DNA from 2 places in the Devosia sp. YIM 151766 genome. Region 1 is predicted to be linked to the other one. Evidence: predicted binding sites of a transcription regulator. Region 1 holds the regulator's gene; the other holds the start of a gene.
What was found. Region 1 encodes HrcA, which represses chaperone genes, less so after heat shock. Its sites were predicted from a motif close to GTTAGCACTCNCNNNNNGNGAGTGCTAAC; they were not measured.
Positions count from the first base shown of each region.

Region 1 (3,746 bases):
GCCGTCGATGAGGGGCCTGCGTCTATTCAGGCGCTCTTGTCGACGCCCTCTGCCCCTTCTTCGGGGGCCTCGGAAGCCACGGGCGCGGCTGCCCCGCCCTTGGCTACGCCGACCATGGCCGGGCGCAATACGCGATCGCCGATGATGAAGCCTTCCTGCACCACCTGCACCACAATGCCTTCCGGCACTTGCGGGTTGGGCACTTCGAACATGGCCTGATGTTTATGGGGATCGAATTTCTGCCCCGCCGCCTCAATCTGCTTGACGCCGTGCTTGGCCAGCAGCCGCTGGGTCTCGCGTTCGGCCAGCTCGATCCCCTCGATCAGGCTCTTGAGCGTGCCGTCGGCGTTCTCGCGGGTTTCCGCCGGCACCACCAGCAGCGCCCGATTCAGCGCGTCGGTGGCGCTCAGCATGTCGCGGGCAAAGCCGGCAATGGCATAGGAGCGGGTATCGGCGACATCGCGCTCATTGCGCTTGCGCAGATTTTCCATCTCCGCGACACTGCGCAGCAGCTTGTCCTTGAGGTCGGCATTTTCGGCCGTCAGGGCCTCGATGGGATCGACTTCGGGCGTTTCGGTCACAGGGATTTCGGTTTCCGGTCCTTCGCCCTGGGCGGCGTTTTCGTCGCTCATCTGATCTTCATCCGTATGCGTAAAAAATCTTCACCGCATATCGTCCAAGCGGGCGCGCAATTCAAGCCTTGCCGCGTTGACGCGCCATCATCGCCGAAATGACATTGGCGGTATAATCCACCACCGGCACGATGCGGGCGTAATTGAGCCGCGTCGGCCCGATCACCCCCAGCACCCCGACGATTTTGTCGTTGGCGTCCTTATAGGGGCTGAGGATCACCGAAGAACCCGACAGCGAGAACAGCTTGTTCTCCGAGCCGATGAAGATGCGCACGCCCTGTCCCCGCTCCGCATCGCCCAGGAGGTCGAGCAGGCCGTCCTTGCTTTCCAGCTCATCGAATAATTGCCGCATCCGCATCAATTCGTCGCTGGCCATGGCGTCGTTGATGAGATTGGCCCGACCGCGCACGATCACCGTCGGTGCGTCGCTGCCCGCTGGCTCGGCCAGCGTTGCGATGCCGGCATCGACCAGTTTCTGCGTCAGCTCGTCCAGTTCCGCCCGTTGCTCGGACCGCTTCTCATTGAGTACGCGCCGCGCTTCCGCCAGGGTCCGCCCCACTACATAATGGCTAAGATAATTGCCCGCCTGGCTGAGCGCGCTGGCCGTATAGCCCGGCGGCAATTCGAGAATGCGGTTTTCCACCTGTCCGTCCTCGCCCACCAGGATGGCCATGGCCCGCGCCGCGTCCAGCCGCACGAATTCGATATGCTTGAGCACCATATCGGCCTTGGCGGCGATGACGACGCCCGCCCCCTGGCTCAGTCCCGACAGCAGCGAGGAGGCTTCGGTCAGGAAATCCTCCACCTGCCCATGCCCGGCACTGCCCTCGATATGGCGGGAAATCTGGTGACGCTCGCTTTCATCGACGCTGCCCAGTTCCAGCATCGCATCGACGAAAAAGCGCAGGCCCTGCTGGGTCGGGGCGCGGCCCGCCGAGGTATGGGGCGCCGCGATCAGGCCGAGATCTTCCAGGTCGGCCATGACATTGCGTACCGAGGCCGGCGACAATTCCACCTGCAATAGCCGGCTGAGATCGCGCGATCCCACCGGCAGGCCGGTATCGAGATAGCGCTCCACCAGCCGCCGGAAAATATCCTGGCTGCGGCTGTTGAGCACGGAAAGGAAGTCTTCGGCAACTCGGGTCATCTGGTTTTCTAATAAAGTCTTCGGCTTTAACCTTGCCACTTCATTTAAGCCCTTCCTCCCCAGCCGCCAAGCGTCTGGCGCTTGTGGGCCGCTCCGTTGAGAGTTAAGAGGCGGTTAACGCTATAATAGACTGGAACCATGATGCGGCCATCCGGACGTCAGCCTGCCCAAATGCGGGCCGTGACCCTCGAACGCAATATTGCCAAGAAAGCCGAGGGTTCGTGCCTCGTGGCTTTCGGCGATACCCGGGTCCTGTGCACCGCTTCGGTGGAAACCAGCGTCCCCTCCTGGCTGCGCGGCAAGGGCCAGGGCTGGGTCACCGCCGAATATGGCATGCTGCCCCGCGCCACCGGCTCGCGCACCCGCCGCGAGGCCAGCGCCGGCAAGCAAACGGGCCGCACCCAGGAAATCCAGCGCCTCATCGGTCGCTCGCTGCGCGCCGTGGTCGACCTCGAAGCCCTGGGCGAGGTGCAGGTCACACTCGATTGTGATGTGCTCGAGGCCGATGGTGGCACCCGCACCGCCGCGATCACCGGCGCCTATGTGGCCCTGGCCGATGCGATCCGCTGGATGGAGGAGCGCAAGCTCACCAGGGGCGTGGCGCTCAAGGACAATGTTGCCGCCATTTCCTGCGGCATCTATCGCGGCACCCCGGTGCTCGATCTCGATTATCTCGAAGACGTCGAGGCCGAGACCGACGCCAATTTCGTCATGACCGGCGCCGGCAAGTTCGTCGAAATCCAGGGCACCGCCGAAGGCGCCCCTTTCGACCGGGCCGAGCTCGACGCGCTGATGGGGCTGGCCGAACAGGGCATCGGCGAATTGGCGCTGATGCAGAAAGCGGCTTTGGGCGGATGAGATTTTGGCGCAAATCCCCCTCATCCGGCGCTGCGCGCCACCTTCTCCCCGAGGGGGCGAAGAATGGTTCGGCGCGCGCCTCTGGTTCCTCTTCCCCTCGGGGAGAGGGTGCCCGAGGGGCGGGTAAGGGAGTTTTCCGGCAAGATAATTGCCCCATCTGGAACGACATCGAACGCGCTCTCGATGGAGAGAAGCCATGAATATTCCGCGTCTTCGTCCCGGTGCCCGGCTCTGCATCGCCACCCATAATGCCGGCAAGCTGCGCGAATTTCGCGAGCTGTTCGAGCCCTTCGGCCTCGAATTGGTTTCGGCCGGCGAGCTCGGCCTGCCCGAGCCGGAAGAGACCGGCACCAGTTTCGCCGAAAATGCCCGCACCAAGGCCCATGCCGCTGCCCGGGGCGCCAATATGCTGGCGCTCAGCGACGATAGCGGCCTCTGCGTCGATGCGCTCAATGGCGAGCCCGGTGTCTATACCGCCGACTGGGCCGGCATGCCGCGCGATTTCAACCGTGCCATGAAGCGGGTGGAAGACGCGCTGCAGGCGGCGGGCGCCATTTCGCCCGGCCAGCGCCGCGCCTTTTTCAATGCCACGCTCTGCCTCGCCCATCCCGATGGCCGCGATATGCTCTATGTCGGCCAATGCTATGGCACGCTGGTCTGGCCGCCGCGCGGCGATCAGGGCCATGGCTACGACCCCATGTTCATGCCCGATGGTCATGACCTCACCTTCGGCGAAATGCCGCCCGAGGTGAAACATTCCTGGATTCCGGGCCAGACCGGCCTTTCCCATCGCGCCCGCGCCTTCTCCCAATTCGTGGAGAACCAACTTGAACATGCTTGACCAGCGCTCGGTGCAACCGATGAAAAGCTCCAGTAGAGCCTTTCAAGCCGTCAGGGCCATGAGCGCTATGCGCGAATGGTGGCGGCAGGTTTGTGCGGAACCATCGCCCATCGCCTCCCTCCCTTTTGGCGGATGCGCCTTCGGGCTGATGACGGATCGAGGTCACCCATGAGCAACGATCTCTTCGGCATCTACGTCCACTGGCCCTTCTGCGCCGCCAAGTGCCCCTATTGCGACTTCAATTCCCACGTGCATCGCGGCCCCTTCG
Region 1 is NZ_CP127251.1:3,177,507-3,181,252, forward strand. It holds gene grpE (nucleotide exchange factor GrpE) at 27-632, opposite strand; gene hrcA (heat-inducible transcriptional repressor HrcA) at 694-1,779, opposite strand; gene rph (ribonuclease PH) at 1,921-2,637, shown strand; gene O9Z70_RS15650 (non-canonical purine NTP pyrophosphatase) at 2,834-3,478, shown strand; gene hemW (radical SAM family heme chaperone HemW) at 3,647-3,746, shown strand, end outside.

Region 2 (3,746 bases), 610 kb from region 1:
ACGATGATGACGCTGCCGACCAGCATGGGCAATGTCGGGATATCGGCGAAGATGAAGAAGCCGATGATGATGGTGAGGATCAGCGACACATATTCGAACGGGGCGATCACCGACATATCGGCGTAGCGATAGCAGGAGGTGAGCAGCAATTGGCCGATACCGCCGACAATGCCCGCCCCGACCAGCAGGGCGGCCTGTTGCGGACTGGGCCAGACCCAGCCGAATGGCAGGGTGAGCAGGCTCAGCACGCTGGCGCTGATGAAGAAATAGGTGACGATGGTTTCGGTGCGCTCGGTCTGTACCAGGGTGCGGACCTGCAACATGGCGAAGGCCGACAGGATCGCCGCGGTAAAAGCGGCCAGGGCGCCGATGGCCTCGGCGTCCTCGGCGGTGGATTGCCCGGAAAAGACGGTGAGCCGCGGCCAGAGAATGATGAGGACCCCGACCAGCCCGATCAGCACCGCGGTCCAGCGGAAGAGATAGACGCGCTCGCGCAGCAGCACCGCCGAAAAAATGACGATCAGCAGCGGGGAGGCATATTGGATGACCGTCGCTTCCGGCAGCGGCAGGCGGGTCAGGGCGAAAAAGCCCAGGCTCATCGAGCCGACGCCGACCAGGCCGCGCACGACATGGCCCAGCGGTCTCTTGGTGGCGAAGGCATCGGCGAGGCGCCCGCGCCCGACCAGCCAGACGAGAACCGGAAGCAGCGCGAAGAAGGACCGGAAGAACACCATTTCGCCCGCCGGCACGGTTTGCGTGGCTTTGAGCATGGTGGCCATGACCACGAAGCAGCAGACCGATGCCACTTTGAGCACGATGCCGCGCAATGGTTCACTCACCCGACTGGACTGGCGCTTGGCGTCGATCTCAGCGGCAGACATGGTCAACTCGGTCCTATCCGGGCTCCCCGCGCCGCATCTTTCCGGCGGAGCCGGGCGGCAAGTCCGGAGCGTTACTTGTCGGCTGCTTCCAGCTTTTCCTTGGCGATGCGGGCGGTGGCGAAGGCCTTGTGCTCGGGGCCGACGGCGCTGCCGGTCTTGAGAACCTTGCCGTCCGCATCCTGCACTTCCCAGTGCCAGTTCGCATTGGGGCCGACGCCGCCGGTACGGCGTAACTTGATCTGAAGGGAGGATTTTTCGCTCATGATGAGGTTATGGCCCAGTCTCGGCGCGGGGGGAAGAGGCAATGAGAAAAACTCGATGGGGGAGTAGCGGTCGCCTGAGGCCCGGTGGCTGCTAAACCTCCGTGACCTCCACGCGGATACGGTCGCCGCCAAAGGTCAGCAGGTCGCGGATGGGGGCGAAAGGCCCCTCGGCATAGGGATAATACCAGGCTTCGTCGACGCCATCGGCGGTGAGGGTCTTGATGTTGTAGAAATGCGCGACGCCGGGGCCGTCGTCGTCGCGGCTGGTTTCCGAGGCCTCGAGAATGCCGGGATGGACATCGTCCAGCGGCACGAAGACCAGATCTTTGCCGCCCGGCCGTTCCAGCCGCAATGCCCGGGTCGAGCTGGCAATCTCCGCGTCGTCGAAGACAATATGGACCCGGCCGGGAACGGGCTGGATCGCGGGAGCGGCAAGAGGGCTGTCGGCCATGATCGGCACCTTGTTGTGAACGGATGGACTGACCGTACAACGCACGAGAAAAAACTTCGGTTCACGCGCCTTGACTCTGCTTGGCCTCGCTTCCTATATCCGTATCGCTTGCTAGCACTCACAACAGTCGAGTGCTAACAGGTCCCGATTTTCGCATTAGCAATGATGCCAAGAGGAGCAGACATGGGCTTCCGTCCCCTACATGACCGCGTCGTCGTCCGTCGCGTCGACAGTGAAGAAAAGACCAAGGGCGGGATCATCATCCCCGATACCGCCAAGGAAAAGCCCTCCGAGGGCGTGATCGTTTCCGTGGGCCCCGGCGCCCGCGACGAAAACGGCAAGATCAATGCGCTGGACGTCAAGGCCGGCGATCACGTGCTGTTCGGCAAGTGGAGCGGCACCGAGGTCAAGCTTGATGGCGAAGACCTGATCATCATGAAGGAAAGCGACATCATGGGTGTGATCGAAGCCTAATCCGCTTCTCACGCCTGTTTTTTCGTCCCCTCAACAACCGATATTTTCAAGGAGCCATAAATGGCCGCCAAGGAAGTCAAATTCTCCACCGAGGCCCGCGACAAGATGCTGCGCGGCGTCAATGTCCTCGCCAATGCGGTGAAGGTCACGCTCGGCCCCAAGGGCCGCAACGTCGTCATCGAAAAGTCGTTCGGCGCCCCGCGCATCACCAAGGACGGCGTGTCGGTCGCCAAGGAAATCGAACTGGAAGACAAGTTCGAGAACCTGGGCGCCCAGCTGCTGCGTTCGGTCGCCTCCAAGACCAATGATGTTGCCGGCGACGGCACCACCACCGCCACCGTTCTGGGCCAGGCCATCGTCGTCGAAGGCGTCAAGGCCGTCGCCGCCGGCTTCAACCCGATGGATCTGAAGCGCGGCATCGACCTGGCCGTGGCCGAGGTCGTCGAATCGCTCAAGGCTTCGGCCAAGGGCATCACCTCCTCCTCCGAAGTCGCCCAGGTCGGCACCATTTCGGCCAATGGCGAAAGCTCCATCGGCGACATGATCGCCGAGGCGATGCAGAAGGTCGGCAATGAGGGTGTCATCACCGTCGAGGAAGCCAAGACCGCCGAGACCGAACTCGACGTCGTCGAAGGCATGCAGTTCGACCGCGGTTACCTGTCGCCCTATTTCGTCACCAATACCGAAAAGATGACGGCGACCCTCGAGGACCCGTATATCCTGCTGCACGAAAAGAAGCTCTCCAACCTGCAGGCCATCCTGCCGATCCTGGAAGCCGTCGTTCAGTCCCAGCGCCCGCTGCTGATCATCGCCGAAGACGTCGATGGCGAAGCGCTGCCGACCCTGGTGGTCAACCGCCTGCGCGCCGGCCTCAAGGTCGCCGCCGTCAAGGCTCCGGGCTTCGGTGACCGCCGCAAGGCCATGCTGGAAGACATCGCCGTCCTCACCGGCGGCCAGGTGATTTCCGAAGATCTCGGCATCAAGCTCGAAAACGTGACCCTGGACATGCTCGGCACCGCCAAGCGCGTCGAGATCACCAAGGAAAACACCACCATCGTCGATGGCGCCGGCACCCAGGAAGACATCCAGGCCCGCGTTGGCCAGATCAAGGCGCAGATCGAGGAAACCACCTCGGACTACGACCGCGAGAAGCTGCAGGAACGCCTGGCCAAGCTGGCCGGCGGTGTCGCCGTGATCCGCGTCGGCGGCTCCACGGAAGTGGAAGTCAAGGAGCGCAAGGACCGCGTCGACGACGCGCTGAACGCGACCCGCGCCGCCGTTGAAGAAGGCATCGTGCCGGGTGGTGGCGTTGCCCTGCTCCGCGCCTCGAACGCCCTCAAGGTCAAGGGCGCCAATGCCGACCAGGAAGCCGGCATCGCCATCGTGCGCCGCGCCCTGCAGGAGCCGGCGCGCTGCATCGCCAACAATGCCGGCGCCGAAGGTTCGGTCGTGGTGGCCAAGGTTCTCGAGAACAACTCGGCGACCTTCGGCTATAACGCCGCCACCGACGAATATGGCGACCTGGTTGCCCTGGGCGTCATCGACCCGGTCAAGGTCGTGCGGCATGCCCTTCAGGACGCCGCTTCGGTGGCCTCGCTGCTGATCACCACCGAGGCGACCATCGTGGAAGCCCCGAAGGAAGCAGCTCCGGCAATGCCGGGCGGCGGCGGCATGGGC
Region 2 is NZ_CP127251.1:498,518-502,263, reverse strand. It holds gene O9Z70_RS02440 (DMT family transporter) at 1-881, opposite strand, end outside; gene O9Z70_RS02435 (hypothetical protein) at 953-1,144, opposite strand; gene O9Z70_RS02430 (DUF427 domain-containing protein) at 1,236-1,595, opposite strand; gene O9Z70_RS02425 (co-chaperone GroES) at 1,779-2,069, shown strand; gene groL (chaperonin GroEL) at 2,130-3,746, shown strand, end outside.
Region 2: a site for HrcA is predicted at 1,706-1,734, ahead of O9Z70_RS02425 (co-chaperone GroES). Genes of this name have one in related genera too.